One region of the Luteipulveratus mongoliensis genome, then DNA from elsewhere that is predicted to be linked to it. Evidence: riboswitches for the same ligand, from Rfam matches in the RefSeq annotation. Region 1 holds a riboswitch; each other region holds the start of a gene.

Region 1 (2,255 bases):
ATGCGGCTCTCGCTCGGGCGGGGACCACGCTCGTACTCCTCATGGCTGTCGCGACCCTGCCGGCGATCCTGGAGGCCCTCGTCGAGGCCGGGCTCGACCCCGCCACGCCGGCTGCCACCGTCGCCGATGCGGGCATGCCGACTCAGCGGGTGGTCACCGCGACGGCATCGACACTGGCCGACGTCGTACGACAGTCAGGACTGGGCGCGCCCGCCATCACGGTCGTCGGCAGCGTCGTGGGCCTGCAACCACTGGGGGTAGGGCTGGAGTCGGCGCAGCGACCAGACCGGTCCGCCGGTGATCTCCACGCCGTCGAGCGGACCGGCTGAGACCTGGGCGAGGGCACGAGCGGGCAGGCCGAGCGCGGCCAGCAACGCGGAGCGCACCACGAGCGGTGAGGAGATGACGATCGTGAGGCCGGGTGGCCGCTCGACCTGCAGCTGATGAGTCACGCGGGCAAGCAGGTCGTCGCGGCTCTCACCGCCGTGACCGGCGTAGGACGGGTCGGTGAACCACTGGCCGAGCTCGTCACCGCCGTAGGCCTCGACCACCTGATCGAGTGAGTGGCCGCGCCATCGGCCCGCGTCCAGATCGGCCCATCCGTTGTCGAGCGACGCCTCCACCTGAAGTCCGAGTGCCGTTGCTGCACAACGACTCTCGGGCCCACGCTCGGCCAGCTGGGTACGCCGTGCGAGAGGTCTCGGGTCCCAGCTCTGGTCGATCGGCTCGTCATTCGCTGGGAACGCTGATATGCGTGTCGCAGGTGTCGGAGCGTGCCCGATGAGCAGCAGGCGTGACGCCATCCCGTGGCCTCCATCCCTGCGTTGACCGGGTGCCGGACCAGAGCATAGGTTGACTCTGCCGCGACGCGGGAAGCCGGTGAGAATCCGGCGCAGTGGCGCTACTGTGTGGTCCTTTCGGGCCGAGTCAGACCCCGTCCGCGGCAGACCATCCCGGGCACCGACCGGTGCCCGGCCGCTCTCACGGGACGCACTATCCCACCTGGAGGTCATCATGGCTTCGGCTGCTGTCACCGCCCCCACCACGCCCGTTGTCGAGATCCCCACGATCTCGCTGCGCCAGACGCTGCCCTGGCTGGCGTTCTTCGGGCTGGTCGCTCTCATCGCGATCTACTTCGTCGGCGCCGAGCAGGGCGCCACGAGCCTGATCTCGGGCGCGGGTGTGCACGAGTGGGTCCACGACGGACGCCACCTCCTCGGATTCCCCTGCCACTGACGTGCGCACCCTCACTGCTCGTCAGCTCTTGGTCTTCGGACTGCTCGCCGGTTTCGTCGCAGGTCTGCTCGCCTTCACGGTCGCGCACACCATCGGTGAGCCGCCCGTCAACGCCGCCATCGCCGTCGAAGAAGCCGGCGCCGCCCACGAGCACGACGCTGCCGCGCCAGCAGCGCACAGTCACGAGGAAGACGCTCCGATCGTCTCCCGGAGCAACCAGTCCACGTGGGGTCTGCTGACCGCCACGCAGGTGCTCGGTACGACGCTCGGCGGCCTGGCAGGACTCGTCACCGCACTCGTCGTCGGACGTCTCGGACGGCTTCGTCCAGAGGCGTGTGCTGCCCTCGTTGCAGCGACGGGTTTCCTTGTGGCCTATGCGGTTCCGTTCGCGAAGTACCCGCCCAACCCGCCGGCTGTCGGCAACCCCGACACCATCGGTGCGCGTACGGCGAGCTACTTCGGCTTCATCGCGATCAGCCTGGTCGTTGCGATCGGTGCGGCGTACGCCGCGCGTGCACTCGCGCGGAGGCACGGCGCCTTCACCGGTATCACCGCTGGCGTCGCCGGTTACGCGGTCGTGATGCTCGTCGTCGCGCGACTCATGCCGGTTCACAACGAGGTGCCGGGCGACTTCCCGCCGGACACGCTCTACCAGTTCAGGTTCGCCGCTCTGGCCACGCAGCTCACGCTGTGGGCCGGGATCGCGGCGGTGCTCGGGCTGCTGCTCGTGCGCCACCAGCGGCAGTCCCTCCCGACCGCGCAGCGCGCAGCCTTGCAACCGGCCTGATGTCAGCACTCCCTGTCTCGTACGTAGCCGCGGCCGATGCCCGTAGTCGTCTGGCCGGTCTCGCGACGCCACCTGGCGCGCTGGGCCTGCTGGGCGAGACGGCGGTCTGGCTGAGTGCGGCGCAGGGAGTCTGTCCACCCCGACCGGTCCCCAACGTGCACGTCGCCGTGTTCGCCGGGGACCACGGGGTGGCGGCGTACGGCGTGACGCCCTTCCCGTCCGCGGTCACCGG
Region 2 (2,255 bases), 880 kb from region 1:
GCGTCGTCCGCCAGCTGAGGCACATAGGTGAGCGCGACCACGACGGCGGTGCCGACGTCGTACAACGTCGCGGGGACGTAGCGCAGCAGCCGGCGCGGGTCGGCAAGCACGTTGCAGGCGCCGACACAGATGAGGATCGCGGCGAGCTGGAGACCGTGGTAGACGGCGTCCAGGAAACTCTCGAGCATGACCGGACCGCCGAGCTGCACCCCGGCCATCCAGTCCGGCAGGGGCACCTGCGGCAGGGACAGCATCTCCGTGCGACCGCCGACGCCACTGCCGAGCAGCACGGTCATGGTCACCCGGATGGCGACCGCGACGAGCGCGATGCCCATGAAGATCGCCAGCGTCGTGCTCGCCCCAGTCTCGCGGCGCAGCAGCACGACCCAGCCGACCACAGCCATGAGCACGATCAGGTAGGCCGGGTTCGTCGTACGGGATGCAGCGGCGGCGAGCAGGAGTCCCCACAGCCACCACGCCACGGGATGGAGCAGGCGCGGGGGAGAGAGGCGGTCGGCCAGGCTGGTCACTGCGTGAGAGGCACCGGCTCGTCAGGCCGTCTCGGTACGACGGCGACGCAGCAGGGTGAGGAGCGCACCGAGCAGCAGCAGGACGACGACGCCCGCGACCAGGACGATGGTCATCGTGTTGCTGCTGGACGCCTTGTCCTCCGCCGGCTTGGCCACGGCGATCGTGACCTTGTCGTCGACGGCCTTGGCGGCCGCGCTGACCGTCTTGACCGGACCGCCGCAACCGGTGGCCGGCCAGCTGCCGACCGCGCAGACCATGCCCTTCTCAGTGCGGACTGCCGCGACAGCGGCGAGTACGTCGGCGCCAGTCGCCTTGGTCGGTACCTGTGCGCAGGCGGAGCGTGGCGTGGGCGGGGTGCCGGACTCCGCGTCGGCCGCGCGGCCGAAGTCGATGACGACGCCGACTCGCTTGGTGCCGGACTTGGCAGGCGTATCGGCGCAGACCTGCGCGAAGGTCACGACGCCGCGCGGCATCCGGGTGTCGGTCTCGGAACCGACGGCCCACCGCCAGCCCTCCACGGCGCCATCAGCCGGTGTGACCTGCGCCGGTCCCTTGGGAGCGAACGTCCAGGACGTGCCCTTGAGCTGGTAGTAGCCCCAGAACCGGAACGCGGCCGCAGACGCACGAGGCGCGGTGGCGGTGCCGAACGTGAGGGCGAGCAGGACTCCCAGGGCGACCAGGATCCAGGGCCGGGCGTACGAACGGGACTGACGATGACTCATGAGGACCTCCTGCTGGATCGAGATCGGCAGGAGAGACAAGGTCTCGTGGCCGGCTCGTCCGCACTCCGCGACGGATCAGTAATAGAGCCGAACCTGGCGGGAGGTGCTCCGGCTCGCGTCCGAGGACGCACACGGTTGCGGGACAGCGCCGGGATCTCACCGGCTTCCCCTGTCCGACAGGTGTTCGGTGGCTGAACAGTCCCATCGCACGCCTGAGCTTGTCAAAGGTGGGTCGTTTCGGTGAAGAACCGACATTCTTGACTGATCTTGCAGAATGTCGGTCGGGCAAACATGACAGCGGGCAGAAAGTTGTAGAGATCTTTCCGCTGCTGTGTCATGGTGGCGGGCAGCGCATCACCCTCGCGTCGACCGATCGCCGTACCCGGCAGCAGGTCCAGCAACATCTGTCGGACCACAAGCACCTGCAGCCCGTTCCGATTCGTTCATCCCGAGGTGATCCCCGCATGACCACCGCACTGGCCTCCGAGCCCGGCCCGGACACCAGCGGACCAGTCTTCGCTGCCCATGAGGGCGGCAAGCTGGAGTCCGTCCCCACCAAACCGTTGCGCGACCGCAAGGACCTCGCACTGCTCTACACACCCGGCGTCGCCGACGTGTGCCGAGCCATCGCCCAGGACCCTGACCTCTCGCACCGCTACACGACCCGACGCAACACCGTCGCTGTCATCACCGACGGCACCGCTGTCCTCGGCCTTGGTGACATCGGCCCGGTCGCCGCGCTTCCGGTCATGGAGGGCAAGTCGGTGCTGTTCAAGCACTTCGGTGACGTCGACAGCGTGCCGGTGTGTCTGGAGTCGGGCACGGTCGAAGAGCTGGTCGACGCCATCGCCCGCCTGGCACCGACGTACGGCGGCATCAACCTTGAGGACATCTCGGCCCCGCGCTGCTTCGAGATCGAGCGTCGGCTGCAGGAGCGGCTGGACATCCCGGTGTTCCATGACGACCAGCACGGCACCGCGATCGTCGTGCTGGCCGCGCTGA
Region 3 (2,255 bases), 3.5 Mb from region 1:
GCGCGCACCGAACGCCGCCCGCGTGAGCTCGAGCTCGGCTGGCTCGTGACCGGCGCTACCGTGCGCTGACGCAAGCGCGCAGACCTCCCGGACCTTCTCCGCGCCGAAGGCAAGCCACGACCGCAGCGACACATCCAAATCGCGCTCCGCGTCCAGCGAGTACGGGACGTGGAGCAGCGAGCAGGACGTGGACACCGCAACCGACGCAGCGACCCCTTCCAAAGAAGCGAGCGCGGCGAGCGCACGGTCCGGGTCGGTACGCCACACATTGCGCCCGTCGACGACACCGGCAACGACGTGCTTGCCCTTCAGCGCCGCAGCGTCCGGCTCCGAGCCGGCCACCAGATCCACCGCGATGCCCTCGACGGACGCGAGCGCCGAGGCCGCTTCACCGAGCCGCCCGAAGTACGTCGCGACCAGGATGGCCGGCCGGTTCTCGGCTGCCGACAAGGCGTCGTACGTCGATCGCACCAGCCCCAGCTCGTCCGGATTCAGGTCCGTGACCAGGGACGGCTCGTCGAGCTGGACCCACTCGGCACCGGCAGCGGCGAGCTGACCCAGCAGGTCGACGTACAGCGGAACGAGCTCGGCAACGCGCGCGATCAGCGGCTCGTCGGAGCCGACGGCCTTGGCCAGCTTGAGGAACGTCACCGGCCCAACAACAACCGGACGAGCAGCGACACCAAGGGTTTTCGCCTCCTGGAGCTCGGCGAGCAGCTTCTCGGGATGGAGGGAGAACGTCGTCGCCGGCGCGATCTCCGGGACGATGTAGTGGTAGTTGGTGTCGAACCACTTCGTCATCTCCAATGGCGCGAGCTCCTCGGTGCCACGGGCGGCAGCGAAGTACTGGTCGATCGGCTCGTCCACCGTGGCGTAGCGCTCGGGCAGAGCGCCGAGCATGACTGCGGTGTCGAGGATCTGGTCGTAATAGCTGAACGTGCCGACGGGAATCGAGTCGAGCCCGGCATCGGCGAGCTCGCGCAGCTGACGCTCACGCAACGCGCGAGCTTGCTCCGCAAGGTCGTCGGCGTCGATGCGGCCGGCCCAGTAGGACTCGACGGCCTTCTTCAGCTCACGCTTCGGCCCGATGCGCGGAAGCCCGAGAACGGTGGCGGTGAATGGTGTTGTCACGAGAGTGATCTCCCTGGTGCAGTGGGGACGGTCTCCACCCAACGGGCACAGCACCAGGACGACCCGCGCGACGAACACGCCGGCGAGTCGAAGAGGTCTGCGCCCTGTCCACGAGGCGGTGACCGCCGGATACGGCGTACCCGGCGCAACCGGCAGGTCTTCGGACTCGTGGGCGCGCGGCGGTTGCCGCACCTAATGGCCATCGCTTCCCAGGCGTACCCAGTGCTCGTGACGGCGTTCGTTCCCACTCACCGCTGCGGGACAGTCCCGGAGTCTCACCGGGTTCCCTCTCACCGCGGGCGACGCGTACGCCATCCGCGGCTCGACACCGTGCGTGGCCTTACGAGGGGCTCCTCATGACCACGCCGGCGAACCAGCTGCATCGTCGAGTCTAGGTCGGGTCGCCGACCGATTGACGCGATCGGCGCGGATCGAGGGGAACGACCATCGGTGTCCCGGTCGCCGGGTCGGGATGGATCAGACACTCGACGCCGAACGCTTCCTGCACCAGATCGCTGGTCAGCACCTGAGCCGGTGCGCCGTAGTCCAGCACCGCACCGTCGCGCATGGCGATCAGATGTGTGGCGTAGCGGGCCGCGTGGTTCAGGTCGTGCAGCACGGCGACGACCGTGTGGCCGGAGTGTTCGTTGAGGTCGCGGCACAGCTCGAGCACGTCGAGCTGGTGGGCGATGTCGAGGTAGGTCGTCGGCTCGTCCAGCATCAGGATCGGCGTCTGCTGGGCGAGCACCATGGCGAGCCAGACCCGTTGGCGCTGGCCCCCGGACAGCTCGTCGACGTGCCGATGTGCCAGGTCCTGCACCGTCGTACGGATCATCGCCTCCTGCACCGCGACCTCGTCCTCGCGGGTCCACTGGCGCAGCAGGCTCTGATGCGGGAACCGCCCGCGCCCGACCAGGTCGGCCACCGTGATGCCATCCGGGGCGATGGCCGTCTGCGGCAACAGGCCCAGTCGTCGGGCGACCTCTTTGGCTGGGTAGGAGTGAATGTCCTTGCCGTCCAGGACAACTGCGCCGGAGACCGGTCGCAGCAGGTTGCCAAGCGCCCTCAGCAGCGTTGACTTGCCACAGGCGTTGGGGCCGACGATGACGGTGAAGCTGCCGTCC

Evidence for each region. A riboswitch is a leader RNA that binds a small molecule or an ion and turns the genes downstream of it on or off. The one in region 1 is predicted to bind cobalamin.
Region 2: another riboswitch for cobalamin. It lies ahead of VV02_RS17025 (SCO2322 family protein); the one in region 1 lies ahead of VV02_RS21190 (CbtB domain-containing protein).
Region 3: another riboswitch for cobalamin. It lies ahead of metE (5-methyltetrahydropteroyltriglutamate--homocysteine S-methyltransferase); the one in region 1 lies ahead of VV02_RS21190 (CbtB domain-containing protein).

The regions. Positions count from the first base shown of each region.
Region 1 covers NZ_CP011112.1:4,461,137-4,463,391, reverse strand. Annotated here, with positions in the region: gene cobA (uroporphyrinogen-III C-methyltransferase) at 1-329, shown strand, start outside; partial or broken gene VV02_RS27245 (histidine phosphatase family protein) at 342-803, opposite strand; cobalamin riboswitch at 820-983, shown strand; gene VV02_RS21190 (CbtB domain-containing protein) at 1,015-1,236, shown strand; gene VV02_RS21185 (CbtA family protein) at 1,238-2,023, shown strand; gene cobT (nicotinate-nucleotide--dimethylbenzimidazole phosphoribosyltransferase) at 2,023-2,255, shown strand, end outside.
Region 2 covers NZ_CP011112.1:3,579,295-3,581,549, reverse strand. Annotated here, with positions in the region: gene VV02_RS17030 (energy-coupling factor transporter transmembrane component T) at 1-530, opposite strand, end outside; gene VV02_RS17025 (SCO2322 family protein) at 552-1,253, opposite strand; cobalamin riboswitch at 1,335-1,474, opposite strand; gene VV02_RS17020 (hypothetical protein) at 1,475-1,657, opposite strand; gene VV02_RS17015 (NAD(P)-dependent malic enzyme) at 1,718-2,255, shown strand, end outside.
Region 3 covers NZ_CP011112.1:945,555-947,809, reverse strand. Annotated here, with positions in the region: gene metE (5-methyltetrahydropteroyltriglutamate--homocysteine S-methyltransferase) at 1-1,131, opposite strand, end outside; cobalamin riboswitch at 1,266-1,462, opposite strand; gene VV02_RS04395 (ABC transporter ATP-binding protein) at 1,523-2,255, opposite strand, start outside.